Regions from separate parts of the Paenibacillus medicaginis genome, predicted to be linked through region 2. Evidence: riboswitches for the same ligand, from Rfam matches in the RefSeq annotation. Region 2 holds a riboswitch; the other holds the start of a gene.
The links. A riboswitch is a leader RNA that binds a small molecule or an ion and turns the genes downstream of it on or off. The one in region 2 is predicted to bind glycine.
Positions count from the first base shown of each region.

Region 1 (16,059 bases), on a different contig from region 2:
GATTTTTCGCGGTCTTCCTTGTAATGCTTCGTATTCTTCTTATGGTAATCCTGGTGGTAATCTTCGGCAGGATAGAATACAACCGCCGGCAAAATTTCCGTGACAATCGGCTTGTCAAATCTGCCGCTGGCCGCCAGTTCCTGTCTGGAGCGTTCGGCCGCTTCCCGCTGCTGCTCATGATGATAGAAAATAGCCGTCCGGTACTGCGGCCCCCTGTCATGGAACTGGCCGTCCGGGTCCGTCGGATCGACCTGCACCCAGTACAGCTCCAGCAGCTTCTCGTACGGGAACAGCTCCGGATCAAACGTGATTTGCACCACCTCATAATGCCCTGTCGTGCCTTTCTTAACTTCTTCATAGACCGGGTTCTCTGTCGTCCCGCCCATATATCCGGATACGATGCCGTGAATGCCGGGCAGCTCCTCAAACGGAGTGACCATACACCAGAAACATCCGCCGGCAAAAGTGGCTTTGTGTATCATGAGTCCATATCTCCTCTTCAGCATTTGCAACGCAGATAAGTCTATCCACGCTTATTTATTATAGTGCTTGTACCTTATTAAGCAAACAGATCATACCGGACGTACTTCCTCCGAAAAAAAGATACCCCAGAGCCAAACAGCTCAAGGGCATCATTGCTCAGGCCAACAACCTGTATATTCTGTTCACTTTTACGATTCGTCTTCTGCTGCTGCATCTCCTGCAGACACATCCTCTGCCTTCTCAGCCGTCTCACCCTCTGCTTCAACCCCACGCGGAATCACGATGGAAGCAAGCAGTTCTTCTGCAGAGGAAATCAGCTCTACTTTGTCAGGCAGCTTAATGTCTCCCGCTGTCAGCTTGTCCCCGACTTCCATGCCTGAAATGTCGGCCTCGATCACAGATGGCAGATCATCTGGCAGCGCCTCGATCTCAAGCTCTATTGCCTGCACCTGCAGCATGCCGCCTGTCTTGGTGCCCGCCGCAGTGCCCTGATAGTCGATAGCCACACGAACACGGATCGGTTTGTTTTTGGAAACCTTCAGAAAATCAGCATGCAGCCATTTGCCGTCACGCTCCTGATAATCCTTAATCAGCACCGGCACCTTGCGACCGCCTTCCAATACCAGATCCAGCATTTCCGTACGTCCCGTCCGGATCAATTTCTTGAATTCCTTGGCATCCACACTTACCGGAGTCCCCTCCATATCGGAGCCATACACGACCGCTGGAATACGGCCATTCAATCTCAGCTTGCGCAGTTCCGAGCCCTTCGTCTCCGTTCTCGGCTCCGCCGTCAGTTGATTGCTTTTATTGCCGTTAGCCATAGTACATAACCTCCCCAGGTTCTCTTCACAAGTGGCTGTGCCTTATATTCGGGCCGACTGCCACAGCGGCAAGACTGCAAGCAAAAGAAGCCCATAAATATACCTTAACCATTTTACGGATCATTGACACATTTTATGCAAAAAAAGACGCTTTCTCTCCTGAAAGAGACAAAAGCGTCTTCACTGTTCCGCACCCTGTCATACCGCCTGTACCGTCACCGTTCCGCTGCGAATGATGACCTGGACCGTCTCGTTCCCGCCACCAAGCTCCAGATAGCGGTCCATATCGATATCCTTGTCCTCCCACTGGTTCAATCTGAAAATATACCCGATTTTTCGCACATGCGGAGCTACCCGGATACGAGCTACAGCCAGTCCCTCCCCGATCATCGTGAGCGGTACATGCCCATCCTGTACGCCGGTTCCCCAAACCCAGACATTCCACCCTTCATACTGTCCATCCGTACGCTGATAGTACATCTCGACTGTACGGAAATGCCCGGTTTGCTCTCCCGCTCCCGGCATTTTGCTGCCCGTATTTCCACCCTCATCGGAAAGCGCATCATCCGCATCATCATGCAGCACCATCATGGACCAACGGGGGATTGTTACCCTATCGCCCTCCGCGATGGAAAGTGTTTCCGCGCCTGCCTGGCAATCATTAACGACAATATGCCACCGTTCCGAATCGTCAGGCAAAAACATCGTTTCATCCCGGTCTGACCCGTTATAAATCACCACTATATTTCTCCAATCGTCCCCGTTGGCATATCCATGCAGCCGAAAAGCGACCACATGATCGGAGGCGCGTAAAATTTCGAGATGCCGTTCCACCTGCTCCCGGGTCCTCATACGGAAAGCGGGATGGCTGCGCCGCAGCGCAATCAGCCCTTGGTAATAGCGGAACACCGGCAAAAAGCGGGCTTTATTGCCCCAGCGGATCGCATTGACTTCATCTCCGCTGCGGTAGCTGTTATGATCCCCATACTTGGAGCGCAGCAATTCATCGCCAGCATGGATAAACGGAATGCCCTGGGAGGTGAGGACCATGCTGTTGGCCAGCAGAGAGCGGCGCACCGACTCTTCCTTCAGCAAATCATCCCCATTAACCCGGTGGTATGGATCCGCGGATTCCACCGCCTCTGCCGCACTCCGCCCGTCTGCTGGCATCCCCTGGTTCCACTCGGGAAAAGAACAGGCATGACGCATATGACGGGTTGTAATGATTTTATCCCACAAATTCAGATTATCGTGGGCAGTCACATAGTTGATCGTTTCAGAAGGCACCTCGGTAAAATCGTAAATAGCCCCGCGGATACCCTGCACCACATCATCTTCCTTGCCCCAGGCGCCGGTGGCAAAGCCAGTGCCCCAGCCGTCGCTGTCACCTTTAATCGCATTGCGGAAATTATCGTTGAACACAGCAAAGCCTTTGCCGCGCTGCGCTCCTTTAAGCGTTTTGTGTTGCAGAGGCGAATCTCCGCCGGTCCAGGGCTCCCCGTAAATCATCATGCCAGGAAATACCTCGCTGCGCAGCTCTTTCGTGAACTCCTCAACTGTAGGCGTATCGATCAGACCGAGCAGGTCAAAACGGAAGCCATCCACATGATACTCCTCGGCCCAAAACCGCAGCGAATCCTTGATAAACTTGCGGACCATCGGCCGCTCGGTTGCCAGCTCGTTGCCTACCCCCGAACCGTTCGTCAGCCTGCCCTGCTCGTCGGTGCGGTAAAAATAACCGGGAACAATCGGTTCAAATGGCCCGTCATCAACAGAAAATGTATGATTGTACACCACATCCATAATGACGCCGATGCCTGCGGCATGAAGTGTCTGTACCACCTGCTTGAATTCGCGGATTCTTGCGGCCGGGTCCGCGGGATCGCTGGCATAAGAGCCTTCAGGCACGTTGTAATGCTGCGGATCATAACCCCAATTATAGACTGAGCGGTCCCCCGCAGCCACGGCCAGCTCATTCACCGTCTTGTAATCCGGCACCGGCATCAAATGCACATGCGTAACACCCAGCTCCTGCAAATGATCAATGCCGATGCTGTTGCCCTGCGTGTCCTTCAGCCCGGTTTGCAGGAAGGCCCGAAAGCCTCCGCGCCCGCCCCCATAGGGAGCTTCCGGATCGGAGGAAAAATCCCGCACATGCAGCTCATATATGACAGCATCCAGCGGTTCCCCATGGTGGGGCCGAACGTCATTTTCCCAGCCTGCGGGGTCGGTCTCAGCCAGATCGACAATGGCGGACCGCTGTCCGTTAGCGGAAACGGCGATGCTGTATGGATCAGCAGCATAATGTGGCTCTCTGCCCGGCAAAGTGACGAGGTACATATAAAAATAGCCGTTCCAATCCCCCTGCAGCTTCAACGACCACACGCCATATTCATTCCGGGTCAGCGGAAACTCGCGGCCACCGCTATGATCCGTCACATTTCCATGCTCATCATATTCACCTGCATCTTCATACAAAGCCAGAGTGACATGCTCCGCCGTGGGAGCCCATATGTTAAAAAGACAATCATCCTTCGTATAGGTCAAACCAAGGTCCCGGCCGTTGTAGACCGGAATGAGAGATGCTTCATTTCCCACCTGCATCACCACCATCATTTTCAATACAGCGCTATCATACTCGCTTTGGAATCACATATTACTCCGATAAACCGAATCTGTCCATTGACCACTACTACCATTTATGCTTCCTGAACCTCTTTTGTATACCTTCACGCCAATAAATATATCAGATATAACGGACTTATTTCCTGCCGCTATTAGTCAGCCGCATATCGAAGAGGGGATTATACTCTTCCTTATATTCTATGCCACAGCAGGCATTGCTGCTATAGTCCGGCTTGGAGTACCGGCGCCAAGCTTACAGTCACATATGTGTATAAAAACAAAAAGCACCCAGGCGTATGAAGGGCCTGAATGCTTTTCTGCTCAGTTAATATAAGATTAAGCGTTTAATTTCTCATACTGCTGCAAAATTTGGTGATGTACAGGATGATCCTGCGGAATCGACGTATAACGGGTGATTGCGGCAGCCAATCCTTCAGTACGGATCGCTTCCTGCAGTTCTACGGCTTCAGGGTCCTCGCTAACGTTGAATTTGCAGGCAGCCGCCATGCCAAGGGCCAGATGATCCGGGTTAATGCCGTATTCATGGGCTTGCAGGGCCGGACGAACGAGACGGTCGTTCGGCGACAGCTTCCGCAGCGGCGAGCGGCCTACACGGGTGACTTCATCGGTCAGGTTCGGGTTGCGGAAACGGTCCAAAATTTTGCTGATATATTGATCATGCTCCGCCTGATCAAATCCGAAGCGTTTGACCAGCACGGCTCCGGTCTCTTCCAGCGCTCCGCGCACAGAAGCGACCACGTTCTCATCGGCAATGGCCGCCTGGATCGTTTCGAAGCCTGCCACATAACCGAGATAAGCCGCAACACAGTGCCCTGTGTTTACGGTAAACAGTTTGCGCTCAATGTACGGCTCCAGATTATCCACATACAGCACACCTTCAATTTCTGCATGGTCCGGAGCCATTTGGGAACGGTCAACCACCCATTCGTAAAAAGGTTCCACCTGCACATGCAGCGGATCCTCGTGGTGCTGGATCGGTACGATCCGGTCTACCGCCGCGTTCGGGAAATATACGGAAGCCTCCGCTTTCGCACGCACATCCCCTTCCAGCAGGGCAAATACATGCTCTTTCAGCTGCGCGCTGCCACCGATGGCATTTTCACATGCGATCACATGCAGCGGGGATGCCCCGTCTGCAATCCGCTGTGTGATGCCTTTGGCAATTCCCGGCGCGATATGCTTCAGAATATTAACGCCCACCGCTGTCGTCACCAAATCCGCAGAGGCTACAGCGCTGGCTACCTCATCCACATTTTTTCCGTCAATGGCGGTTACATTAGTTACGGTTTCCGTGTCCTTGGCATCATTGGCCAATTCCACGGTATACTGCTTGCGGCTGCACAGCTCGGACACGAGTGTATCGTTGACATCAGAGAAAATCACTTCATATCCGGCGCGCGACAGCAGCAATCCGATAAATCCGCGTCCGATGTTGCCTGCTCCGAAGTGGACCGCTCTCATAGTTCCATCTCGCTTTCAAACAGGTCGATAATTTCCTGTGCACTTGTGGCATTGCGCAGTTTGTCCATATTCTCTTCCTCGGAGCATACCACAGCGATTCCGGTCAGAATCTCCATGTGTTCTCCTCCCTGTGCCGCGATGCCGATCACCATATATGCATTCTCCCCATTAAAATCCACACCCTGCGGGAACTGGATAATGGAGATGCCTGTAGAGTTGATGAATTCCTTGGATTCTTTCGTTCCGTGCGGAATCGCCAGTCCGTTACCTACATAGGTGGACACGATTTCTTCACGCTCGATCATTTTGTCGATGTATGCTTCCGTAATGTGACCGGCATCCAGCAGGATTTGGCCCGCCATGCGGATCGCCTCGTATTTGTCATTCGCTGTTGCGTTCAATTTTACTTTGTCTGTGGACATGATGCTCATTGTATGGTCCTCCCTGTCTCTAGTTTACTGCGGAAAAAATCGGCCAGTTCATCCGCCATATAGCTGGTGATCTCATCCCGGCTTCCGTTCTCCAGCAGTGTAATCATCTCTCCCTGAAGCAGCAGCGCGCTGATTTCACTGAGTACCTCCAGGCTTTCCTTGGACAGCTCGCGTGGACCCAGCATTAACAGCACCTGCTTTACTGCTTCTTGTGCTCCTTCCAACTGCAGCGGCTCGTTCAGCCTGTAGAGCGATAGCGAAGGCGTGCGGATGTGTCTGCTGCGTGTATGGAACAAGGCCAGCGGTGTATCTGGAATCACCTGGCTGCCTTGCTGCTCTCGTTCGGCCAGAAGCTCAGCCACGGCTTCCGGATCATTCACGGTTCCCCGTCCGACCTCGGAAATGCACATGGCATACAAAACTTCATTCATATCCATTCCATGGTTATCCAGTGGATAGACATGAAAATTCTGCACGATCCGCACAATCTCCTGCAGACTGTCCTTCAACCCGACCAGCCACCCCAATCCCTGGTTCGGTTCCACGGTCTGCCTTTGCCTGCCGCTGACTTTCTTGAGTGTTATGTTCTGGATAAAATGACGCAGGCGGTCACTCTCCTCCTGCGTCAGCAGTGGACTGATTTTCAGATAACGGTCCCTCTCAAGCGGCAGATCGACGGTCGAAATGACCAGATCGTAATCCTCCTTGGGAATACGGGCCGCCTCGAACCACGAGGCCCGGTCCACAATCCTGATTTGCGGAAGCTCCTTCGCCAGCCGGGTGGCCAGTAGTCTGGAAGATCCGATTCCGCTGGTGCATACCACAATGGCACGCACCTCCCGCTGCAGCTGGCGCAGCCGCTCAATGGAAGCGCCGAAGTGCATGACCAGAAATCCCACTTCTTCATCAGGCACATTCAGCTCGATCATGCCCGATACGGCCTCCTTGACCGCTTCGAACAGTTCGGCATAATCCTTGCGGATCTGCTGCAGCAGCGGATTACGGATGTCATTCCCTTCTTTCAGCCGTTTAATGACCGGCTCGACATGGGCAATCAGACCTTCACGCAGGAGGCGATCCTCTCCAAAATGCACACCTGCGTTTTCCTCCACCCGGCGGATCAGCTCATTCACTATTTCCAGCAGCACCAGATCATCCAGCGGCAGCAGCCTTGTCGAGCGGTCCTCGGCGGAGCGGAACAGATGTCTGAAATATTTTTTCTCCTGCTCCGTAAAGTGAAGGGACAGCGCAACCGACAGTTCGGCGCAAATGCGCTCCACCATCGCCGCGCGGACCTTATCCTCTTCTTCATGAGTCCCCAGGATCAGCTCCGATTCCGGCTGCTTGGCCGCAAATCCTCGCCGGATGCGGGCGATGGCTACGGAAAGCTGAATCAGCAGCTCCATGTATTTGCTCTCTACCATGTTTTCCAGCCATTTTTCATTCGGCTGCCACAAGGCGTTCTCCACCGTCAGCATCACATCTCTGCCGATCAGTTCCATCAGTTTATCCATGGCATGGGATGAATGTCTGGACAAATCCCTTCCGAACAAATCGGATTCATCCAGATGCTCCAGCCCCAGCTCGGAAATAGCCCGCCTGATGTCGGATTCCCTGCCTGTGATCCGCACACCGTAACCGCGCCTGCGCACAAGGGTAAGCCCATGCTTCTCGATCCAGGACTGCAGCTCGTCAAGATCATGGCTGACAGTCGCGACCGTTACCTTTAAATCAGCCGCCAGCGACAGCAGCTTGATCGGCTCTCTGTCATCCAGCAGTATACATAAGCTGTAAATTTTTCTTTCTTCTGCTGAATACTCTACCGATTCCGAACGGAAAAGCTGCTGACGAAGCTGGAAAAGCCGAGAGGGATCGGCATCCAAATGGATTCCGATCCCGGATTTTTTCTCCAGCCTGACCCCGTTGGGCTCCAGCCATTTCTCCACCGCGCTCAGCTCGCGCAGAACGGTTCTCGTGCTGACATTGATGCGGGCGGCAATGTCGCCCGCAGTCACCTCTTTCGTCTGCTGCAGCAGGAATTCAAGAATTTCGCTTTGTCGTTTGGTAATATTCATGATACCCGTCCCTCCCGATTCGCCCTTGAACTGCCTGTGCCATTGACCTGAAAAAGCTTTGCCGAAAGGCAATTAAGATTTATTTTTTCAGACGTTCAACCAATTCCTCATATTCAGGACTCTTCAGGAAGTTGTCGATGGAAATATGCTCCGCCTTCGGCGCAACCGTTTTGGCACGGTCAGTCAGCGTCTTCTGTGTAATAACGATGTCTGCGTCCTGCGGAATTTCGCTGATTGCCGTGTTCGTTACAACCACATCCACGCCGGCCTCCTTCATTTTCTTGCGGAGGATGGATGCACCCATTGCGCTTGATCCCATACCCGCATCACAGGAGAATACGATTTTATTGACATCTGTTTTCACATTGCTGGAAGCTACTGCTGCCGCACGATCCGCTTCACGGTTATCGGCTGCCACGGCTGCATTACCCGTTTTTCCTTGGTTCTTCATTTCTTTCATGCGATCTGCTGCATCTTCCAGGCTCTCATCTGTCTGTTTGCCTGTCTTCAGCAAAATCGCAGCAATGACAAAGGAGACAACCGCTGCTACAACAACACCTGCCAGCATCGGCAGATAACCGCCTTTTGGCGTCATAAGGAAGTAAGCAAAGATACTGCCTGGCGAAGGAGCTGCTACCAGACCTGCGCCTGTAATCATGAACGTAAACGTACCCGCAACACCGCCGGCCATTGCAGCCAGGATCAGAATCGGTCTCATCAGAATGTACGGGAAGTAGATCTCATGAATACCGCCAAAGAAATGAATGATCGCTGCGCCTGGAGCAGAAGCTCTAGCCGTCCCGCGGCCCAGGAAGCAGTATGCAAGCAGAATACCAATACCCGGTCCAGGGTTGGACTCCAGCATGAACAAAATGGATTTGCCCATCTGTGAAGCCTGCTCGGTTGCAAGTGGTGTCAAAATCCCATGGTTAATAGCGTTGTTCAGGAACAATACTTTACCCGGCTCAATGAGCAAGTTGACGAGTGGCAGCAGTCCTGCATCCATCAAGAACTGAACGCCAGCAGATAACACGCTGCTGATCGCTTCAATAACCGGACCAATAATGGTATGCGCAAGCAGTGCAAGCGCCCCGCCGATAATACCGGCAGAGAAGTTGTTAACCAGCATCTCGAAACCGGATTTAATTTTGCCTTCAACAGCTTTGTCAAATTGTTTGATCACCCAGGCACCGAACGGGCCTGCTGCCATCGCGCCAAGGAACATCGGAATGTCCGCGCCGACAATGACACCGATGGTCATGATCGCGCCGACCACGCCGCCGCGCTGCCCGTGTACCATTGTACCGCCCGTGTAACCGATTAACAGCGGCAGCAGGTACGTGATCATTGGGCCAACCAATGCTCCGAACGTTTCATTCGGGAACCAGCCTGTTGGAATAAAGAGGGCCGTAATCAAGCCCCAGGCGATAAATGCGCCCATGTTTGGCATAACCATGCCGCTCAGGAAGCGTCCGAATTTTTGCACTCCAACGCGCAAGCCTCCGCCGCTTCCGGACTTAGCGTCCACTGAACTCATGTAAAAAACCTCCTCAATGTATTGAAACCTCAACAAGGATTCGTCAAAATTCGCTACTAAAACGAAGTGATTTGTCGCTTTTTGTGATTTTGTCAAACCCTTAGGTAAAAGGCCTCATATCCTTTTGCTTACTTCATCCTAATTGAAAACGGTATCTTCATCAATAAAATGAAAATGCAGTTTCGTCATCAACGTTGATGACAAAATTTAAATTTAAGATTTTCAGAGGGGTTTGGGACCTTATGCCAAGCTCAATTTCTCACACGACTAAAGTCTCATGTATCCATGCGTGGTTATGAATATGGCCTAACCTTAATATAAACTGATTTCCCCGGTATTAACCGTAATTCCCCTGAACATGATGTCTTTGCTCCAATTTTTTTCGGACAAACGGCAAAAAAGCATGACTGCTGTATCCCTCATGTAGGTATCAGGCTGCCATGCTTATAGAACATACTTGCAAAAACAAATATACGCTTGTATACACTTTATGCGATTTTCTCGAAAAAAGTCGTAAATAGGACAAATATCCTATTTTAGAGTGGATGTTTCATTAAGCTTCTTCCACAAGACGACTGTACCCCTCTGCACTCAGCAGCTTGCTCACCGCGTCATTAACGTCGCCATCCACCCGGATTTCAAGCATCCAGCCATCCTCGTATGGCGAGCTGTTGACCAGTTCCGGCGAGTCCTGCAGCGACTCGTTCACTTTAATCACCGTGCCGCTTAACGGTGCATACAGGTCAGATACGGTTTTTACCGACTCGATCGTGCCTACGCTTGCACCGGCTTCCAGAGATGCTCCTTCCCCCGGCAGCTCGACAAACACAATGTCGCCAAGCTGATGCTGCGCGAAATCGGATATGCCAACAAGCAAGGTTCCTTCATCTGTAATTTTTACCCACTCATGCTCTTCGCTGTACAAATAGTTTTCTTTAACTTCGCTCATGTATACCGCTCCATTTCCACTGGAATTTCACGCCATAAAACACTTCATTGTTCCCTTAAACTGTTCTTTGCAACTTCTCGTTTTCAACGTAAGATTAAGCCAAGCAAGATTTAAATGTCAATATAGCTTACAGAAAACCTCGTATTTTTTTCCGGATAGAAGCACTTTAGGAAGAGAAACTGCTTACATTTTGTAATCAGGCCTGAAAATATGACAAATTTATTGACATATTTCCGGTGATCGCGTATTAATGGTTATAGATTAAATAGCGGATGAACGTATAGGGAGAGATTACCGACATTCCGGGAAAATGATGCGCCAAGGCGGCATCTGAACAGGCCCGAGCGGGCTGCAGCATGAAGGGTGAACCAGACCCGTGTTTGCCTTGCACCCGCGGAATCAGCAGGTAACGCCGAAGGAGTAAGCCGACAAACGGTGAATCTCTCAGGCAAAAGGACCTTTACCGGACGCGACTCTGGAGAGAATCCGCGGCAGCGGGTCACCCAAGGGGAAACCTGTAATCACGCAGGGCAACTCTCAGGTATCAAGGACAGAGCTGAAGAATAGCATGGCTGAGCAGCCATGCACCGTTCTTTGGCCTGTCCTTTTTTGCTTTTTCATAAGCTCTGCCAACTCTTGTGCGAGGTGAATTGTGTTGACTGCATTGAAAAGAACACCGCTGTACCCGCTGTATGCCGGATATTCCGGCGTGCGCTGTATTGATTTTGGCGGCTGGGAGCTGCCTGTCCAGTTCAGCGGCATCCAAAAGGAGCACGAGGCCGTACGGGAACGTGCCGGACTGTTCGATGTCTCCCATATGGGAGAATTCAACGTTACAGGTACAGGAGCCGAAAGCTTCCTGCAGAGCGTAACTACCAACGATGTTTCCAAACTTGAAGACGGGCAGGCCCAGTATACGCTGATGTGTTATCCGGATGGAGGAGTCGTAGACGACCTGCTTGTTTACAAACGCGGCGTTGATTCCTATATGCTCGTCGTAAATGCCTCTAATATCGCAAAGGATTGGGAATGGCTGCAGCAGCATAAACCGGATGATGCGCAAATGGAGAATGTATCGGATCAAACTGCGCTGCTCGCCCTTCAGGGTCCTGCAGCCGCCACTATCCTTACCGTAGCCGTAGATAGCAACGTCGTTTCGCTCGGCTCCTTCCGCTTTATTGAACACGCCGGCTTATTCGGCGCTTCCGCGCTTGTATCCCGCACGGGATATACGGGAGAAGACGGCTTCGAGATCTACTGCCGTGCCGAGGATGCCCCGTTGATCTGGCAGGGGTTGATGCAGGCTGGTGAATCCCACGGGCTGGTGCCCGCCGGGCTGGGAGCGCGGGATACGCTTCGATTTGAAGCAAAGCTGCCGCTGTACGGCCAGGAGCTGTCTGCGACGATTTCCCCGCTGGAGGCGGGACTGGGCTTTTTCGTGAAGCTAGACAAAGGGTCGTTTATCGGACAGGAAGCGCTGCTTGCGCAGAAGGAGCAAGGGACTCCCCGCAAGCTCGTCGGTCTGGAAATGCTGGACCGCGGCATTCCACGTTCACATTACCCGGTATTCTTAGAATCGGAGCAGATTGGCGAAGTGACGACAGGCACACAGTCCCCTACTCTGAAGCGGAATCTAGGGCTTGCGCTGATTGACAGCCGCTTTGCCCAGCTTGGCACACAGGTTGAGGTGGAAATCCGGGGCAAACGCCTCAAAGCCGAGGTAGTCAAGGCACCGTTCTACAAACGCACAAAATAGAGATAATTGGAACAGACCGGATATTGAGAGGAGCGCAGTCATGAATCAGCACAGATACTTACCGATGACCGAGCAGGATCGCGCCGAGATGCTTCGCACAGTCGGCGCAGACAGCATTGAGGACCTGTTCAAGGATATTCCCGAAAAAATTCGTTTCCGGGATGAGCTTCCCGTTTCTTCGAGGCTGGATGAGCGGGCTCTGACCCGTCATATGTCGGCACTGGCCGGCAGAAATGCCAGCAGCGAAACCCATGCCAGCTTTCTGGGCGCAGGCATCTATGATCACCATATTCCGTCCGTGATCAATCATGTCATTTCCCGCTCGGAATTTTACACCGCATATACCCCTTATCAGCCGGAAGTTAGCCAGGGCGAGCTGCAGGCCATTTTTGAATTTCAATCCTATATATGTGAGCTTACCGGCATGGCGGTAGCCAATGCCAGTATGTATGACGGCGCAACCGCGCTGGCCGAAGCAGGCAATCTGGCGGCAGCCGCCACACGCCGCAAACGAATCGTCGTATCCCGCTCCGTTCATCCGGAGGCGCGTCAAGTGCTGAACACTTACGCACACGGCCTCAATCTGGAAATTGTGGAAGTGGGCTGCAAAAACGGCGTGACCGATCCCGAAGCGCTCGCAGCAGCAGTAACTGAGGATACCGCCGCCGTGCTCGTGCAGAACCCCAATTTCTTCGGCTCTATTGAAAATATCCGGCCAATGGCCGATTTAATTCATGCGCAGAAGGGTCTGCTGGTGGTCAGTTCCAATCCGCTCTCGCTCGGGCTGCTTGAAGCGCCGGGTAAGCTGGGAGCCGATATTGTAGTAGGCGATGCGCAGCCGCTTGGCATCTCCTCTTCGCTCGGCGGACCAACCTGCGGTTATTTCGCCGTATCCCAGGAGCATATGCGCCGCATTCCGGGAAGAATCGTCGGCCAAACGAAGGACCACAACGGCAAACGCGGCTTTGTCCTTACCCTTCAGGCCCGTGAGCAGCATATCCGCCGCGAAAAAGCGACGTCAAATATTTGCTCCAACCAGGCGCTGCTTGCACTCTCCGCGTCCGTCTATATGTCCGTCATGGGCAGAAACGGAATGATTGAGGTGGCTGAGCTGAATCTGCATAAGAGCCGGTACGCTCTTGAACGTCTCACATCCCTGCCTGGAGTAAAGACGGCGTTTACTTCCCCAACTTTTAATGAGTTCGTGCTCGTCCTGCCGGGGGATACAGATATGCAGACCTTGCAATCCCGTTTGCTGGATGCCGGTTTTATCGGCGGTTATGATCTGGGCAGAGACTACGAAGAATACAAGAACCACATGCTGATCGCCGTAACGGAACAAAGAACCAAAGAAGAGATTGACCAATTCGCATCGGTGCTGGAGGAACTACTATGACTCAATCCGAACATGATATGCCGCTGATTTTTGAATTGAGCCATCCGGGCCGTATCGCATATTCGCTGCCCGCATGTGATGTGCCCCGCCGTCCCACTGACGAGCTCATTCCTTCCGGGCTGCTGCGCAGCGAACCTGCGGCGCTGCCGGAAGTCTATGAGGTGGACGTCATCCGTCATTATACCGAGTTGTCCCGCCGCAACTTCGGGGTGGATAACGGTTTTTATCCGCTTGGCTCCTGTACGATGAAATACAATCCGAAAGTCAACGAAGACGTTGCGCGTTATTCCGGACTGGCGAAAATCCATCCTTATCAGCCGGAAGAAAGCATTCAGGGTGCACTTGAGCTGTTGCACACACTGCAAAACGATTTGGCCGGACTTACTGGCATGGATGCCGTCACGCTGCAGCCTGCTGCCGGAGCCCACGGAGAGTGGACCGGCCTGATGATGATCCGCGCTTATCATGAAAGCCGCGGCGAGCGCCGCAGCAAAGTGATTGTGCCTGATTCCTCGCACGGAACGAATCCGGCGAGCGCTACAGTTGCCGGATTTGAGACGGTCACGATTCCATCAACCGCCAGGGGACTTGTTGACCTGGACGCTCTGCGCGCCGCCGTTGGCAGCGACACCGCTGCTCTTATGCTGACGAATCCGAATACCCTTGGACTGTTCGAAGAGCAAATCACGGAGATTGCGGAGATTGTGCATGAAGCTGGTGGACTGCTCTATTACGATGGGGCCAACTCCAACGCCATTATGGGCATTACCCGTCCGGGGGACATGGGCTTTGATGTCGTGCATTTGAATCTGCACAAAACGATGAGCACCCCACACGGCGGTGGCGGCCCGGGAGCCGGTCCGGTCGGTGTCAAAAAGCTGCTCATTCCGTTTCTGCCAAAACCGCTTGTCGTCAAAAACGAGGATGAGACGTACAGCTGGGATACAGAGCAGGCCGATTCCATCGGCCGTGTCAAAGCATACTACGGCAACTTTGGCATTCTCGTCCGTGCCTATGCGTATATCCGCACCTACGGACCGGAGGGCCTGCGTGCCGTATCGGAAAACGCTGTACTGAATGCCAATTATATGATGCACCGGCTGGCGCCTTACTACGAGATTCCGTATCCGGGTGTCTGCAAGCATGAATTTGTCATGTCCGGCCGTGGCCTGAAAAAATTTGGCGTCCGCACCCTCGATGTCGCCAAACGACTGCTCGATTTCGGTTATCATCCGCCGACTATATACTTCCCGCTGAATGTGGAAGAATGCATTATGATTGAGCCGACCGAAACGGAAAGCAAAGAAACGCTGGACGGCTTTATTGATACGATGATCCGCATTGCCAAGGAGGCAGAGGAAAATCCCGAGCTGGTGCTGAACGCCCCATACACCACAACGGTCACACGTCTCGATGAAACCACCGCCGCACGCAAGCCTGTTTTGAACTGCGCCTGCAGTTAATGCTATAGCTTCATTAAGTGGGGGTCCCAAGGTCTGCGGACTTGGACCCCCACTTTTTTCATGATCTGAGACGTTTAAAGCCATTCTGAGCATTCTGGAACGTTCCGCGAACTAAGCATTTTCTAAATTCCTGATAAACGAAGTACATTTTTCGTTATATCTGCAAACGATGATCTTTTGAGGGAATGGCAACCCTTTCTTACTTTCCTCTATTAGACATGCGCACTGGATGGATACTTTCCTTTCGGATTTCGGACATGAATTGCGTATAGCCGTCTTTCTCTTTTTTCTCTACTTTACCGCTCTCCAAATAGTCCATCTGTCCTTTTCAATAATCGGCGAGTTAACCTGCCACAGCAAATGTAGTTCAATATAGCTTACGAGATTAGCAAGCTCCTCGTCGGTCAGCTCATGCAGCAAAGAGCGACCCGTTCGTTGAAGCAAGTCGTTTGACAGTTGTTCAGGTTCATAGTAAATTTTCCGAGTCTCCCAAAGCATATGTTCTTCCACTTTTGTAAAGCCCGCATCCCGCAAATTATTCATCACCACATCACTTGGATAACGGCGTTTAACCTCCTTAAATGATAACTTCGGATAACGCTCAAAAAAGTAACCGCGGATGTGGGTATTGCTCCCCGGCAGCAAACAGTCTTCTGGTGTGCGGTTCTGGATGATCAACACTCCACCTTTGCGCAGTAAACGCTTGCATTCTAATAAGCACTGCTTCACACCCGCTTCATCCAGATGATGAATCAAAGCTCTTTGCAGAATCAAATCATATTCTTCATCCGGTAAGCCGGTATCAAACACGTTGCCTTCAACAAACTCGACATTTTCAATGCCCTGGCAATTGACTCGAGCACCTGCGATAACCTCTTTCGAGAAGTCTAGACCGGTAACATGACTAGCACCTAATTGCACCAAGCCTTTACTATAAATACCACCCCCACAGGCTAGATCCAAGGCTCTCTTACCGCTAACTTCCACAAGATCTTTAATTTTCTTAAGCCAACTGGCATCCACTTCTCGACTAGCATA
Region 1 is NZ_JBHIRY010000018.1:69,541-85,599, reverse strand. It holds gene msrA (peptide-methionine (S)-S-oxide reductase MsrA) at 1-479, opposite strand, end outside; gene ACE5LO_RS17665 (50S ribosomal protein L25) at 672-1,307, opposite strand; gene pulA (type I pullulanase) at 1,506-3,911, opposite strand; gene ACE5LO_RS17655 (mannitol-1-phosphate 5-dehydrogenase) at 4,269-5,414, opposite strand; gene ACE5LO_RS17650 (PTS mannitol transporter subunit IIA) at 5,411-5,845, opposite strand; gene ACE5LO_RS17645 (BglG family transcription antiterminator) at 5,842-7,920, opposite strand; gene ACE5LO_RS17640 (PTS mannitol transporter subunit IIBC) at 8,000-9,457, opposite strand; gene gcvH (glycine cleavage system protein GcvH) at 10,011-10,406, opposite strand; glycine riboswitch at 10,757-10,876, shown strand; glycine riboswitch at 10,877-10,970, shown strand; gene gcvT (glycine cleavage system aminomethyltransferase GcvT) at 11,062-12,162, shown strand; gene gcvPA (aminomethyl-transferring glycine dehydrogenase subunit GcvPA) at 12,203-13,558, shown strand; gene gcvPB (aminomethyl-transferring glycine dehydrogenase subunit GcvPB) at 13,555-15,021, shown strand; gene ACE5LO_RS17615 (class I SAM-dependent methyltransferase) at 15,313-16,059, opposite strand, start outside.
Region 1: another riboswitch for glycine. It lies ahead of gcvT (glycine cleavage system aminomethyltransferase GcvT); the one in region 2 lies ahead of sdaAB (L-serine ammonia-lyase, iron-sulfur-dependent subunit beta).

Region 2 (16,059 bases):
TATTACCATCGTGAACCCGGCGGCTCAGATGAAGCCCTTCGTTGACGCCGGACTGCTGGCACCGCTCAATGACGTGGTGGACCGCGACAATCTGAAGGATAAATTCCAGGATGGTTTGCTGAACTATTACAGCTTCGATAGCAACGTCTACGCGCTTCCTGACGGCAATAACATCGAAGTCGTGTACTACAACAAGGCTCTGTTCGAGCAAGCCGGCATTAAGGAAACGCCAAAAACATTTGATGAACTGCTTGAAGTTGTCAAGACTTTGAAAGCCAAAGGCATTACCCCGATCGCTATCGGTGAGAAGGACTCCTGGACAGGTTCGCTGTTGTTCATGAACATCCTGCTTCGCACCAACGGCGGCCCTGGCTTCTTGCAGGACGTCATTGATGGCAAGAAAACGTTCAATGATCCCGCATTCACGGAAGCTGTAGCAGCGTTCCAGGAGCTGGTGAAAGCCGGAGCATTCCCGGATGGAGCAACTTCGATCGATTACAACGCTGGTGGCAACATTTTCAAAACAGGCAAAGCGGCCATGTACATCATGGGCACCTGGGAGACCGGAGCTATTGACTCGTCCTCTGTAGCGGATCAAGTAGCCGCATTCCAGTTCCCTACGGTGAACGGCAAAGGCGATGTCAACGAATATATTATTGCGCCTGGCAGCGCCTTTGCGATTTCCGCGAACAGCGAGCACCTGGAAGAAACCAAAGACTTCCTGCATTATTTTATGACCGAAATGCCTAAAGTTAAGTTTGAGCTTAAGGACGCGGTAGGCAGCGGCCACAAAATTGAAGGCGACTTTAAAGCAGCAGGCTATTCGGAGCTCGCCGTCGGTCTCAACGAGCTGTTCAAAAATATTAAGGGCGGAGATCTGGCCTTCGATAATACGATGAACCCTGCAGTCGCCCAGGCGCATCTGAGCAGCATTCAAAATCTGTTCGTCACGGATGCAGACCCGGCCCAGGTAGCACAAGAGCACCAGGCTGCTTTTGAAGCCAATCCGCAATAACAGAATGGCCCGGCCAGCGGCAGGGAGGGAGCCTTCCGGTTCCTTCCCTGCTTTTAGGATCGGCAAAATAAGCTCTGCAATAGAGGATAGAGTAAGAGATACAGATAAAGGAGGAGAACCATGAATGTATTAAAAGTGCGGGCCGGTACCATCGCGGTATTCGTGCTGCCTTGTCTGCTGCTTTACGTTTGTATGGTGTTCATACCGATTCTCGTGTCCATCTACAGCGGCCTGCTGGATTGGAACGGAATCTCGGATGCGAAGTTTGTAGGCGTGGCTAACTACCAGAAATTTTTGACCGATGATCCGTTGTTCTGGCCTTCCGTGAAGCGCACGATCATGTTTGCTGTCTTTTCAATGCTTGAAATTCCAGTCTGTCTGCTGATTGCGATCTTGTTGAACCGGTATGTGCGAAAATCCAATACCCTCGTCACCATCTACTTTCTGCCTGTCATCCTGTCTGTCGTTATCATCGGCCAACTGTGGAAAACGATTTACAATCCTGCTTCGATGGGTGGCATGCTGAACGGAGTGCTCACGTCATTAGGACTTGAAGCATGGACCCGGAACTGGCTGACTGAGCCTGAGATTGCCATCTATTCACTCTTCTTCGTAGCCCTGTGGCAGTATTTCGGGTATCATCTGTTGATTCAGTTTACAGGTGTGCAGAATATTCCCAACGAGTTGTATGAGGCGGCCAAAATTGATGGAGCCGAAGGCTTCAAGGCCGACCGTTATGTCACGCTGCCGCTGATCGTCCCGATTTTTAAAATTTCTATCGTTCTGGCCTTTATCGGTTCACTCCAGTCCTTCGATCTGATCTGGGTCATGACAGGCGGCGGTCCGGCTCATGCCACAGACACCGTGGCTACCTATATGTACGGTATGTCCTTCCTGTCGATGAAATATGGATACGGCAGTGCCCTGGCATCCTTCCTGGTCGTTTTCTGCCTTGTATTTACAGTCATCATAAATTTTGTTTTCAAACGAATCGAGAATAAGGTAAACTAAGGAGGCCGGAGCCGATGAAAATGTTAAAAAAGTCAATCGTATACGTTGTGCTTGCGGTCCTCGTCGTTACGCAGGTGTATCCGCTGTTTTGGCTGTTGACGTATTCGCTGAAGACCAATGAGGAGATTCTGGGCGGTAGCTTCTTTGCTCTTCCCGAAACACCACGTTGGAGTAATTATCAAGAGGCTTTTGAATCAGGCAGCTACCTGCAGTACCTGTCCAACAGTGTGTTTGTTACCGGCGTGACGATGATCTGCGTCATTCTGCTCAGCTCCATGACGGCTTATGCGATCACACGCTTCCGCTGGCGTTATGGCGGCATCGTTATGCTGGTGTTTCTCGTAGGCATGATGATCCCGATGCAGGCTACACTGCTGCCCTTAATGGTCATTTTTAAAAATGTAAATATCCTGAACACCCATTTGTCATTGATTCTGCCCTACGTTGCGTTCCAGACTCCAATCGCGGTGTTCATCCTCAGTGGTTTTATGAGATCCATTCCTCATGAAATTGAAGAGTCGGCTTATATGGACGGGGCGAACATATACCGGATTTTCCGGAGCATCATTCTGCCGATCTCTATACCGCCGGTCATGACGGTCTGCATTCTGACGTTCATTAATATCTGGAATGAATACATCATGGCAGCTACGTTTATTTCCTCAGAAAAGCTAAAAACGCTGCCATTCGGTATCTATACGTTTGTCAGCCAATATACCGTTAATTACGGCAACATCGGCGCGTATCTCGTGATGGGGGCGCTTCCGGTCATCATCATTTATTTCCTGCTCTCCGAACGGATTACCAAAGGTATGGTTGCCGGCGCGGTGAAGGGCTGAATCAGGCTTGTCCAGCACATGGCCAGCACGAAGAGGGGCAGATGGGACAAACGAGACGAAAGGAGCGTATATACGTTTGCAGCGCCGTTTTCAATCCATTCATCATCGGATGTTCATTCTGTTTCTCTTCTGCATGTCAGGCATTGTGCTGGCGGTAAGCCTGCTGTTCTACAACCGGACCACCGTGCAGTTCCATGACAAAATCAGCGATCTGGCCCGCAAGAACGTGTCCCAGACGGCAGGGCTGTTCGATTTGCTGCTGAACAGCTATAACAGTCTGACCAAATCCATCACCAATAACCTGGACCTTGTCCGGCTGCTCGGTACGGAAACCGATCATCAGCCAGAGGCAGTTGCTTATATTAATGAGCGCACAATTACCAATATTCTGGGCGCTATTTATTATTCGCGGGAAGATCTGATAGGCATTCATGTCTTGAAGGACAGCGGCAAGGTATATAATTACGGCAACTACATGAATGTTATAGATCCGGAATACATGCATGCGGAATGGTATAAGGAAATCAAGAAATCCGCAGGCAAAATTGCCTGGCTGGGCGTCTATCCCCATTCGGTTATTGACCAGATGGAGAAGAGGCCTGTTTTTGCATTCGGGCGTCAGCTCTATGACCTGGATGAACATAAGCCAATCGGTATCGTGCTGATTGAGGCGGAGCCGAAGTCGATACTGGCTGCCCTCCATAATCTGCGTCTGGGCCCGAACAGTGAGGTTTACCTGATGGGCCAGGAGGGACGGATTGTCTCGTCAACCTCCGTTAACCCTCCCCCGTCTCTTGAAAGCCTGCAGGCGGCCGGCGGAGACGACATCATCGTGGAACGGAGCGACCAACAGGTCGTTATTGCTTCCCGGCTTCCTTATGCCGATTGGTCCGTGATCAGTGTAACGCCAAACCGGGATTTGAATGTCGAGCTGGCTCAGACGCAGCGCTTTCTGCTGATTGTCGCCCCTGTTCTCATTATTCTGTCCGCACTTATTGCCCTGGTGGTGTCCAGAAGCATATCTCAGCCCCTGAAGCGGCTGATTCGTGAAATGAAGCTGGTCGAGACAGGCAATTTCCGGCGAAGGCTGGAGGTGACCTCCTATCAGGAGGTCAATCAATTGGTAGACTCCTTTAACCATATGGTCGGGCGGATCGAGGAACTGATCGAACTGGTCAAAATATCTTCGGTCAGTGAGAAGAACGCAGAGCTGCATGCCCTGCAAACCCAGGTGAATCCCCATTTTTTATACAACACGCTTGATATGATCTACTGGCTGCTTGATGAGAAGGGGCAGGATCAGCTTGGTGAGGTCGTGCTGGCCTTGTCCCATCTGTTCCGCTACAGCAGCCATTGGGAAGAGGGAGCGGAGGTGACCCTGCGGGAGGAAGTTGAGCAGATGGGGCATTATCTGACGATTATTCAGGCCCGTCTGGAGGGCAGGGTGACCGTGCTCATGGAGATCAGCGAGCGCTGGATGGATATCCGTATTCCCAAAATGACGCTCCAGCCTTTGATTGAGAATGCGGTCAAGCATGGCCTTGAGCCGCTGGAGCTGAGTGTGCGCGGGGAGCTGCATGTCCGTGCCGAGGAAGCGGGGAACACGCTGCGGCTGACCATTGCCGACAATGGTGTCGGGATTACATCGGAGCGTTTAATCGATGTCCGGTATGCGCTGGCTAATCCGGGCAAACAGAGCATAAGCGGCAGATCCGGCCATATCGGCTTACAGAATCTGCAAATGCGTCTGCATCATATGTTCGGCAAGGAATTCGGGCTTGGTATCGCAGGAAAACCCGGGAAAGGAACTGTAATCACCGTAACCATTCCGCTTCCAAAGGAGAGGAAAAGCGATGAATATACTGATAGCTGATGACGAGCATACGATCCGCCAGGGGATTGGGCGCACCCTTCACCAGGCCTGGCCGGACAGCCGTATTTATGCGGCCGCTTCCACGGAGGAAGCGGCGGGCATTCTGACTGAGCATCCGGTGGATATTGTGCTCACTGATATCTTGATGCCAGGTATGGACGGTCTTGAGTTTATGCGGATCTCCAAGCGCAAGCACCCGCACTTGCAGTGGGTGGTCATTTCCGCGCACTCGGAATTTCAATATGCCCAGAAGGCGGTACGTCTTGGCGCAAAGGATTACCTGCTGAAGCCGATCGGCAAAAAAAAGCTGCTGGAGTGTGTGGAGACGCTGGCAGGAGAAGTACAGGCCGAATCGGAGAGAATGAAGGAAGGCAAGCTGCTGAAATCCAGTCTGGGCTACCTGAGAGAAGCCGTATTTCAGCGCTACGCGCTCGGTCTGGATACGGGCAAGCTGGATATTCGCCCTTTCGTGCAGAATTATCCGCAATTCCACCTTTTTATGGTTGGGATGGAGGCAGTGCAGCGAAAGAATCATCTGGAGCATTTTATTGTTGAAAATGTGCTCTCCGAGCTGCTGGACACGGCCGGTCATGGCTTTGTCGTCAGCCTGGACCGGTATAGCCTGCTCGGCATCGCCCGCCTTCAGGATGAATCGGAAGCAAGCAGGCTGATCAGCCAGTTGAAGGAGCATTTGCGGAGATATTTGAAGCTGCCCTTTCAGGCGGCGGTTTCCGGACCGCATCATGATTTTGCGGGCATTCCCGATGCGGTCGCGGCGCTGCGCAGTTCATTGGAGGGCAGCCTGGTATCCGGCGGAGATGAATCGCTGAAGGAGGGGATTCATACGGTGGATGTGGCGCTGCAATATATTCGTGCCCACTATACAGAGGACTTGTCTCTTGAGGGAGTAGCATCGGTTGTATTCCTGAATCCCGTCTATTTCAGCCAGCTGTTCAAACAGAAGACCGGCCAGGGCTACAAGGATTATGTCATCAGCCTGCGCATGGAACAGGCCAAAAAGCTGCTGCTTGATCCCCAGTTGAAGCTGGCCGATATTGCCGACCGGATCGGGTATCATGATGTCAGGCATTTTACGCAGGTATTCCGCCGCAAGTGCGGCATGACTCCGACGGAATATAGAATAGGTATGTCAAAATAGGACTAAAGTATCTTAATTTTTTCCCAGCATCTACCGATATATGAACTTATGAAGTTTAAAGAATACACATATATCGGAGGTAAATCATTTGAGGAACCGTTTGACCAAACCGCTCGCGATCATGCTGTCCTTCCTGCTGTTGATCGTTGGTGCCGCACCGGCATGGGCTGCAAGTACAACTGTTTCGAAAATTGTTCTCTCAGCGAACAGTGCCCAGCTGATGGTTGGCGAGACGTTAAAGCTGAACGCTACAGCCGTATATAGCGATGCCAAAACCTCGGACGTAACGATTAATGCTGATTGGACAAGTGATGACACTTCCATTGCTTCCGTATATAACGGTACAGTTACCGCCAAGTCGGTGGGAACAGCAACGATCGTTGCCATTTTCAAGGACGGGGACGGCAAAGCATTTTCCCAATCGGCTTCCATTACAGTCACCAAGAACGTAAAAGCTTTGACCGCAGATGTAACGAGCCTGAATATTCGCAAGGGAGCATCTGAACAAATTACACTCACAGCCACTTACAGTGATAATACGACAGACAATAAGGTGGCTAATCAGGCGGAATGGACATCCAGCAGCCCGGCTGTCGCTACGGTCGTGAATGGCGCAGTGACAGGTATTGGGGCCGGTAAGGCAACCATTACCGGCGTATACGGCAAGCAGACCGTTTCGGTAGAGGTAACTGTGGATGTGGTGAAGCGCATTACACCAAGCACCACGGATGTCTCCCTTTTGCTTAGCGAGGGTTCGGAGACAGTCACGTTGACCGCTACTTTTCCTGACGGAACAACCGAGGACGTAACTGCTGCTGCCGAGTGGTCCTCCAGTGATGAAGCGGTGGCCGATGTGCTGAAAGGCAGCATTACACCTTATAAACAGGGGACCGCAGTCATTACAGCCGAGTACGGAACCAAGACAGCCACTATCAACGTAACGGTCGAGAAAACAAGCAAGCTGACCGTGGACAATGAGGATCTGTTCCTCGGGATTGGCGGAGAGAAGCAGCTTAAATTGACCGCATCTTATCCTGAGGCTGCGGCCAAGGATATTACCGCTGACGCTCAGTGGACATCAAGTGATGAGAGCATTGCCAGCGTGTATAAGGGCAAGGTCACAGCCAACAAAGCAGGAGTAGCTACGATCACTGCCAAATACGGCGATAAAACGGCAACAGTCAAGGTAAGTGTGGAGGTTGCCCGCTATCTTGACTTTAGTCAGGGCCAGGTCATTCTTGATTCCGTTGGCGGGAAGCAGCAGCTGGAGCTGACCGCGACATTTGCGGACGGTACCCGTAAAAATGTGACAGCAAGCGCTTCTTACTCGTCCAGCAGCCCGTCCGTAGCAGATGTGAAGGACGGCTTCGTGATCGGGTATAGTGCAGGGACGACGACAATTACGGCAAGTTATGGCACACAGACGGCAACCCTGCCTGTAAAGGTGGGCCAAGTCAACACGCTGAGCGTGGACAAGTCCGCAGTCTATCTGGCTGTCAAAGGCACCCATCAGCCTGTATTGAAGGATGAAAACGAAACCGATGTTACAAGCCAGGCTGCCTGGACATCGAGCAACGAAGCCGTTGCCTCTGTGTCTGACGGTGGACTGATTACGGCATATAGCTCCGGGACCGCTACGATTACAGCGGCATATGGCGGTAAAACGGCTACCATCACCGTCAATGTGGAGACAGCATCCCATTTGGACATCGGCAGCTCGAAAATTTCCATGTCTGAGAACGGGAAACCGGTTCAATTGACAGCCAAAGTAACTTATACAGACGGATCGACGGAAGTTGTAACCGATAGTACAACCTGGACATCCGATAATGATAGTATTGTATATGTGAACCAGGGCAAGCTGACGGCTTACAAAAAAGGAACTGCGGTCATTACCGCAACCTACAACGGCAAAACAGCCACAGTTACCGTCACAGTTGGCGAGCCTGCAAAGCTGGAAGTGAAATCCAAATCACTCGTTCTCGATATTGATGATACGTACCAGCAACAGCTCACGGTAACTTACAAAGATGGAACCACGGAAGATGTGACCAATGAAGCGGAATGGACCACAAGCAGCGCTAAAGCTGCGACGGTTGATTCTTCAGGCTTGATCACAGGCATGGCTGAGGGTGAAGCCACTGTAACGGCTACCTATGGAAGTCTGAAAGCGACCGTTAAAGTGGAAGTGGGCCTTGCTGCTGAGCTTGAGGCCGATAAAATTCTGATTGTCATGTCGGCAGGAGATGCCCCCCAACTGATTACGCTCACAGCAACGAATTCGAAGGGCGATACAAGAAATGTAACGAAAGACGCGGAATGGTCTTCAAGCAGTGCGGCGATTGCTTCCGTCAAGAACGGTAATGTCACCGCATATAAAAAAGGCAAAGCGAATATTACGGCAAAATATGGCGGTCAAAAGGTAACCATAACGGTTTACGTAGACACGGCCACAAAAATATCAGCATCCGAAGTTACCCTTTCACTGAAAACGGGTGAAACGGATAATATTAAAGTTACAGCCACACTAAGCGACGGTTCGACCATCGACGTGACGGACAAAGCCGAATGGACAACAGGCAGCTACAAGGTAGCCACTGTGAAGGGCGGCACCGTAACGGCAACCGGATACGGCAAGACCAGTATTACGGCAAAATACGGTGGTAAGACGGTCAAAGTGCCGGTTACGGTGGATGCGCTGAAATACCTTGAGACCAGCGAGGTATTGTTGAACCTTACTGTCGGCCAGCAGGTGCAACTGGCCGGAACGGCTACGTATGTGGACGGCACAGAGGGGGATGTAACGAAAAAAGGAGTATGGACCTCCTCCAGAATTCTGGTGGCTACAGCTAAAGACGGAGGGATTAAAGGCATCAGCAAAGGGAAAACCACCGTCACGCTGAAGTTTGCCGGCAAGACAGCCAAGGTTGTTGTCAATGTAACAGAAAAATAATGGGTTTATGAGCAGAAAGGCCGCTCCCGGTGAAACGGGAACGGCCTTTTTCCGTTATACTGCACGATGGCGGGTGAGGTACGTTGCTGAACGTTGCTGAATCAAGAACGGAACTAACTTTTATCCCCTGCCCCTGCCTCTGCCTTGCGGCTGCCGGCTAGTGATTCTGTCATCCGTCGGCCCGTCGGGGTCTGGGCAAGGCCGCCCTTGGCGGTCTCCCGGTGCTTGACAGGCATGGCGCTGCCGACTTCAAGCATGACATCAATGACTTCATCCGATGGAATGGCGCTGCGTACGCCTGCCAGTGCCATATCAGCCGCAGCCAGAGCCGTCACCGCCCCGAGTCCGTTGCGGACGATACAGGGGATTTCGACGAGGCCGGCTACAGGATCGCAGATGAGACCCAGCGTATTTTTCAAGGCAAGGCCGACCGCATGAACCGCCTGCTCCGGGGTGCCGCCGCGCAGCTCGACCATGGCGCCTGCGGCCATGCCAATGGCGGAGCCGATCTCGGCCTGACAGCCTCCTTCGGCGCCGGAGATAAATGAATTGTTGGCGATCACGTAACCGATGGCTCCCGCCGCGAAGAGACCGCGCACCATGTGCTCATCCGACCATCCGAATCGCTCCTGGGCGCTGATGAATACCCCGGGAATGACACCGCAGGAGCCGGCTGTTGGTGTAGCGACAATACGACCCATCGAGGCATTTACCTCAGAGACGGAAAGGGCATAGGCCATGGCGAGGGCTGAGGCATCTCCTGAGCAGGTTTCACCTGACCGCAGATAATCCGCCACCCGTTTGCCGTCTCCGCCCGTTAAGCCGCTGCGTGATACGGTATTCTCTGTCTGGCCGCGGCGCACGGCTTCCTTCATCACCTCGTAATAGTCGGTCATCTGGCTGATCACGTCCTGGGCAGGGGTGTCCGTCTCCCGGGATTGTTCTTCGATCATTAAAGTGCTGATGGTCTTGGACTCTTGCCGGCAGATTTTGCTGATTTCGTGAAGATGACTGAAACGCATCGCTTATTTTGCTCCTTTATTGGCATTTATGGCAGACGCCTGTTTTTGTTGCGGATATCGATCTTTCTTACTTCGTACATATGGGCTAATGACTGCAGCTGCGTGATGACCTGTTCAGGGACAGCGCTGTCCGTCTCAATTGCGGTTAAAGCCTCGCCGTCCCGCCCTTTGCGGTCCACATGCATATAAGCGATATTGACGCTGGCGGCCCCGAGCCCGGAGGTTACAGCCCCGAGCATGCCAGGCTTGTCGGAATGAAGCAGGATCAAGGCCGGAAGCTCGCCCGTCAAATTGACACGGAACTCATTGAGCTGCTGTACATTTATATTTCCCCCGCCAATGGATGAACCGAGCAGCGTGCGCTGTTCGCCGCCGCGCTGCAGTTCAAAGCGGACGGTATTGGGATGAGGAGCGGGGAGGCTGCTGGCAACAAACTCAAATGTCATCCCGGCCTGCTCCGCCCACTGCTCGGCATCGGGAATGCGGGCATCATCGGTATCGTAATCAAGCAAACCGCTCAGCAGGGCCAGATCCGTGCCATGCCCTTTGTAAGTATCTGCAAAAGAGCCGTACAGCGTCATTTTGGCCTGCTCAGGCACTCCACCGAGCCAGTGCCGGGCCATGCGGCCAAGACGAACGGCACCGGCGGTATGCGAGCTTGACGGGCCCGTCATGGCCGGGCCAATGATGGAGAACACATCCTTGAAGCGCATATCCATTCCTCCTGATCTGGTGCAGTATTCATTTACTTACGTAATATGTAAGCACAAAAAAGGACAGAACAAGGAATAGTCCCTTGTCTCTGTCCTTTGTACCTGAGAGTTTCCGACAGGCACTGGCCCGTCTTACCCCTTGGGTGGCTTCAAAAATGCTCTCTCCAGAGCTGCGTCGGCTGGCGGTACATGTACCTGAGAGATTAACTGCCGGCCGGGTGCCGTGCAGCTTGCTCCTTCGGTGCCCTGTATCCTCCGTGGATCAGGTCTCTCCCGTCAGCTTCATCCGCGGCGGTATTCAGTTCAATGATTCAAATTAAGAGTAAAGGATGGCCGCCAGCGTGTCAATGCTCACTGGCCCATAGTTGCTCAGTGGGTCCGCACTTCCAGCTTCCTGGCAATCAGCGACATGCTATAGTTTACAGCAAAGTACAGGAACGCCGCAAACAGCAGGGCCGGAATAACGTACGACTGATTCTGGGCACCGGCAATTTGTGCGCTGTGCGTCAGTTCAGGCAGCGAGATGATGACCGCCAGTGAAGTATCCTTCATCAATGAAATGTACTGGCTGACCAGGGGCGGTATCATGCGCCGCAGGCCCTGCGGAAGAATGATATGCCACAAGGTCTGCGTGTAATTCAAACCGGACGACCTTGCAGCTTCAATCTGCCCCTTATCGACCGATTTCAGGCCACTGCGCACCACCTCGGCAATCATGGCGCCTTCGAAAATGGACAAGCCGATGATGGCGGACCATTTCAATTCGACATCAAATCCGAGCGGCTTGAGGACGAGGAACAGGAAATAAATGATGAGCAGCAGCGGCAGGTTGCGGATCAGGTCAATAAGGGTGGCAGCAGCCTGCGAGATCACGGGGATTCGAGTATAACGCAGAACCCCGAAGATAATACCCGCGATTGTGCTGATGGCAATGGACCAGATGCCGACTTCCAACGTAAGGAGGAAGCCCTGCAGTATAAATTTGACGTTAGGCCCGGAAAATAATCCAGCAAAATCCATAAGTGGCTTCCCTCCTTAAGTTGTTCTGGCCAGCCGTTTTTCCATGTACAGCATGACAAAGCTGAGCGGAAGGGTGACGACCAGATATAATACAGCGGTGAACGCATAAACGCTGACAGGCAAAAATGTCTCCGAATTGATCCGGTCGGACATCAGCATCAAATCTGCGGCGGCCACGACAGCGAGAATGGATGAGTTCTTGAACAGGTTAATGAACTGATTGCCCATGGCCGGCAGCGCGATCTTGATGGCCTGCGGTAGAATGATATGGATCATCGTCTGATTGTACGTCAAGCCGGACGAGCGGCCGGCTTCCATCTGGCCTTTGGGCACTGTCTGAATGCCCGCCCGTATGGCTTCCGCTATATAAGCGGCGGTATAAATGGACAATCCAATAGTGCCAGAAGCAAAACCGTCAAGGTTGATGCCAAGAGGACCGAGACCCAGATAGAAAATATAGACTGTGATCAACAGCGGGATATTCCGGAAGATTTCCACATAAACGGTACCAAGCCAATTCAGTGGTTTGAAGGGTGCTATCCGGAAAATGGCAATCAAGGCGCCAAGCAGAAAGCTTGCCACAAGAGCAATCAGGCTGACCTTGATGGTGTTCAGGAAGCCTTCCATGTACAAGTCCCAATAATTGAACAGGACATTAACGTCAAAAGTTAGCATGTCGGATCACACCTCCGTTAACCGATGGCAAGCAAGAAGGAGCACGCTGCTGCGGCTCCTTCCGCCATTCTTTTATTCAGGTTTAACGCCAAGCCACTGCTCATACAGTTTGTCATAATCACCGCTTGACTTCAGGTCAGCCAGCGTATCGTTGACCGCCTGCAGCAGATCGCTGGAGCCTTTCTTCACTGCGATGCCGTAGGGTTCGTCCGTGAAGTTGCCGCCTACCAGCTCGAAGTTCGGGTCCTGCTGCTGCATTCCGAGCAGAATGGCGTTGTCTGTTGTCAGGGTGTCGCCTTTATTGGCTTTGAGCGCGTTGAAGGCATCCTGATAGTTTTCAAATTCAAGCACTTCGGCTTCCGGAGCCTTTTCCCTGATATTTTTTACGGAGGTGGAGCCTTTAACGGCGAGCACGGTTGTGCCTTTAGTCAAAGAATCTACGCCGGTAATCGGGCTTCCCTTCGGAACGAGCAGGGATTGGCCTGCTTCAAAATATACGTCGCTGAAGTCAACCTGCTGCTTGCGTTCTTCCGTAATCGTCATCGTTGCGACGATCATGTCGATTTCGCCGTTTTGCAGGAGGGGAATGCGGGTCTTGGAGGTTACTTCTTTCAGTTCAATCTTGGATTCGTCACCCAAAATGTGCTTTGCGATCGCTTTTGCGATATCCACGTCGAAGCCTTCGATTTCACCGGTGCCGGTGTTTTTCAGACCGAAAAGCTTGGTGTCGCTCTTTACACCGACAACGAGCTTGCCGCGTTCCTTGATGGCATCCAGCGCGCTTTGCGCTTTGCCGCCGGATTCACCGGAAGAGCCGGTGTTGGTGCCGGATGAAGCATTGTTGCCGCATGCGGCAAGAACGAGAGCGAAAGAGAGGACGAGCAGCAAAAGCGCATTCCATTTCAAACCTTTTTTCATAAGATTGAACCCCTTTCAAAGCTTTATATTTAGTGGTTGATCAAACGGCTAAGGAACGTGCGTGCACGTTCTTCACGCGGCTCGGCAAAAAACTCGGCCGGCGTACTGTCTTCCAGAATCTGACCCTGATCCATAAAAATGACCCTGTCGGCAACCTCGCGGGCAAAGCCCATCTCATGGGTGACAATCACCATCGTCATGCCATCATGGGCAAGAGAACGCATCACATCAAGCACTTCACCAATCGTCTCGGGGTCGAGTGCCGACGTCGGCTCATCAAACAGCATGACCTGGGGTTTCATGGCTAGCCCCCGTGCGATGGCGACACGCTGCTGCTGTCCTCCGGACAGCTGTGAAGGATAGCTCTGTGCCTTGTCTTCAATGCCAACCCGCTTCAGATAAGTCATGGCTGTCGCGGCGGCTTCCGATTTAGTCACACCGAGAACCTTCGTCGGAGCAAGCACGATGTTGTCAATGACCCGCTTATGAGGATAAAGGTTGAAGTGCTGGAAAACCATGCCGATGTTGCGGCGGAACTTGTTGATGTCCACTTTCTTGTCATGAAGCTGCACACCGTTGACGATCAGCTCGCCGCTGGAAATCGTCTCCAGACGGTTCATGCAGCGAAGCAGTGTACTCTTACCGGAACCGGAAGGGCCAATAATCACAACGACCTGGCCTTCTTCAATCGTCAGGTTGATGTCTTTCAGAACTTGAAAGCTGCCGTAATATTTGTTGACGTTCCGAAACTGAATCAGAACGAGCCCCCCTTTGTCTGTGCTTAAGCTCTAAGTTCAGTAGCCAGTAGCTAGTGTCTATGCCTCCATTTTAACATCGTAGCTGTAAAATAAACACATTTTTGTTATGTTAGCTAATAGAACACGATAAAGATAGATAATTCATGATACAATGATATTATGGGAATTTCAAGATTTTTTGTGAAGAAAGATAACACAAGATTAAGATATGGAAGCATAAGCATATAAATATGGAAGCATAAGCCATATAGATATGGAGGCATAAGCATATCGTAAAGGGAATATAGTATTTCACGACTGCTGCGTGACAAATGTATGTAAGTGTCTTACAGTAGAGGGAGCGTCTTTGTTTGAATAAGGCAATATTTTTAATAAAGGAAGGTAATGATGATGAGCAAACCTGTTTCCCCGCTGGTGGCGGCATTACATATGGAACCGCATCCCGAAGGCGGATGGTACAAGGAGATGTGGAAGGCCAATTTTCAAATTCCGAAACCGGTGCTGCCGGACGTGTATTCCGGCCCCCGCTTTGCTGCGTCCTCAACGTATTTTCTGCTTCATCCCGGTGAATTCTCCGAGTGGCATGTGGTGCACTCTGATGAGCTCTGGCTGTACCACAGCGGGAGTCCGATCGAGCTGAAGCTGGGGGGCAGCGGCGTAGAGCCTGGCGAAGAAACTGTCATTATTGTAGGCGCTGATGTGGAGAAGGGAGAGTCTCCGCAGGCGCTTGTTCCAGGTGGTGTGTGGCAGACAGCCCGTCCGCTCGGCGATGAGCCGGTGCTTGTTACTTGTGTGGTTGCGCCGGGCTTCCACTTTGATGATTTCAAGCTGTATTCCCGTCCGCAGGAATGAGCATGTGATCCGTAGTTGGAAAAAGGGGCTGACGCACGGTCTGGTGACCGGCGGCAGGTCCTTTTTTGTCATTGGCAGATTTTTATTGCTGTAGAATGGTGACGGTTTATGAAGGCTACTGTTTGGGATTTTTGCCGTACGGTGATAATATGGTGCCAAAGGGTAATTCAGTCAGAGGGGCATTGTTTGGAGGATAAATCATGGCAAAACCGAAACAGAGAAGACAGACCAAGAAAGCGGCCACCTGGTCGTTAGTCATAATGGGGGCAGGATTTGCAGCATCCCTTCCGTTTCAGCAGTACGGCGCTGTCCGTCTGTTGGCAGGCGCATTTGAGGCCGGAATGGTTGGCGGTCTGGCGGACTGGTTCGCCGTTACGGCACTGTTCCGCCATCCGCTGGGCATTCCAATCCCGCATACGGCACTTCTCCCCAAAAACCGGGGCAAGCTGACAGATGCGCTGGTGGGCACGGTGGAAAATAATTTGTTGAACAAAGAAAGCATCGCAGCCAAAATCAGGGATATCCGGCTCGCGGAAATGCTGCTTGGCGGGGCGGAGCAGGCGCTTGCATCCCCTAAGGCGGCCGAGGCCATCGATACACTGGCGAAACGGCTGGTGAGCCGGCTACCGCTGGACAGTATCGCCCCAGTCATTACGGAGGAGATCCGCAGGCAGATGACTTCCCTGGATGCAGGGCAACTGCTTGAATCGCTGGCAAACAAGACATTGGAACACGGCTATGACCACAAGGCACTGGATTATGCGCTTGAGCAGGCGGAATCCTGGCTGAGGAAGCCAGAGTCCATCATGACGCTGGGAACGATGGGCATGCAGGCCATTTCAGGCTTGCAGTTGCACGGACTAATGCAGTTCGCGGTCAATGCGTTTCTTGGTTACCTCAATGAGGAGCGTATGGGGGAAATGATCCGGCAGTTTTTGCTGGCAAGAATAGATGAGCTGCAGATGGAGCATCATCCGCGTCGCTCTGCTTTGCTGACAGGCTTGCAGGGACAGATTGAGAAGCTGGCGTCGGACAGCGCGGTTCATACCAGACTGAATGATTGGAAAAATGAACAGGCCGCCTCCTGGAAGGGCGAAGAAATGGTGCTGGGCAAGCTGGAGGAGCTGCGCAGCCGCCTGCTGGTCTATATGGAGGATGGGGCTTATGTGCAGGCTCATATTTTTCCGCTGTGTGCACGGCTGCTTGAGGATTTGCGCAAGCACGAGGAACTGCTTGACAGGCTAAATGAGC
Region 2 is NZ_JBHIRY010000019.1:96,784-112,842, reverse strand. It holds gene ACE5LO_RS18295 (sugar ABC transporter substrate-binding protein) at 1-1,015, shown strand, start outside; gene ACE5LO_RS18290 (carbohydrate ABC transporter permease) at 1,136-2,026, shown strand; gene ACE5LO_RS18285 (carbohydrate ABC transporter permease) at 2,041-2,865, shown strand; gene ACE5LO_RS18280 (cache domain-containing sensor histidine kinase) at 2,942-4,738, shown strand; gene ACE5LO_RS18275 (response regulator) at 4,719-5,897, shown strand; gene ACE5LO_RS18270 (Ig-like domain-containing protein) at 5,986-8,850, shown strand; gene sdaAA (L-serine ammonia-lyase, iron-sulfur-dependent, subunit alpha) at 8,964-9,872, opposite strand; gene sdaAB (L-serine ammonia-lyase, iron-sulfur-dependent subunit beta) at 9,899-10,585, opposite strand; glycine riboswitch at 10,673-10,755, opposite strand; glycine riboswitch at 10,759-10,871, opposite strand; gene ACE5LO_RS18255 (amino acid ABC transporter permease) at 10,955-11,605, opposite strand; gene ACE5LO_RS18250 (amino acid ABC transporter permease) at 11,621-12,280, opposite strand; gene ACE5LO_RS18245 (ABC transporter substrate-binding protein) at 12,353-13,198, opposite strand; gene ACE5LO_RS18240 (amino acid ABC transporter ATP-binding protein) at 13,228-13,956, opposite strand; gene ACE5LO_RS18235 (cupin domain-containing protein) at 14,347-14,808, shown strand; gene ACE5LO_RS18230 (DUF445 domain-containing protein) at 15,009-16,059, shown strand, end outside.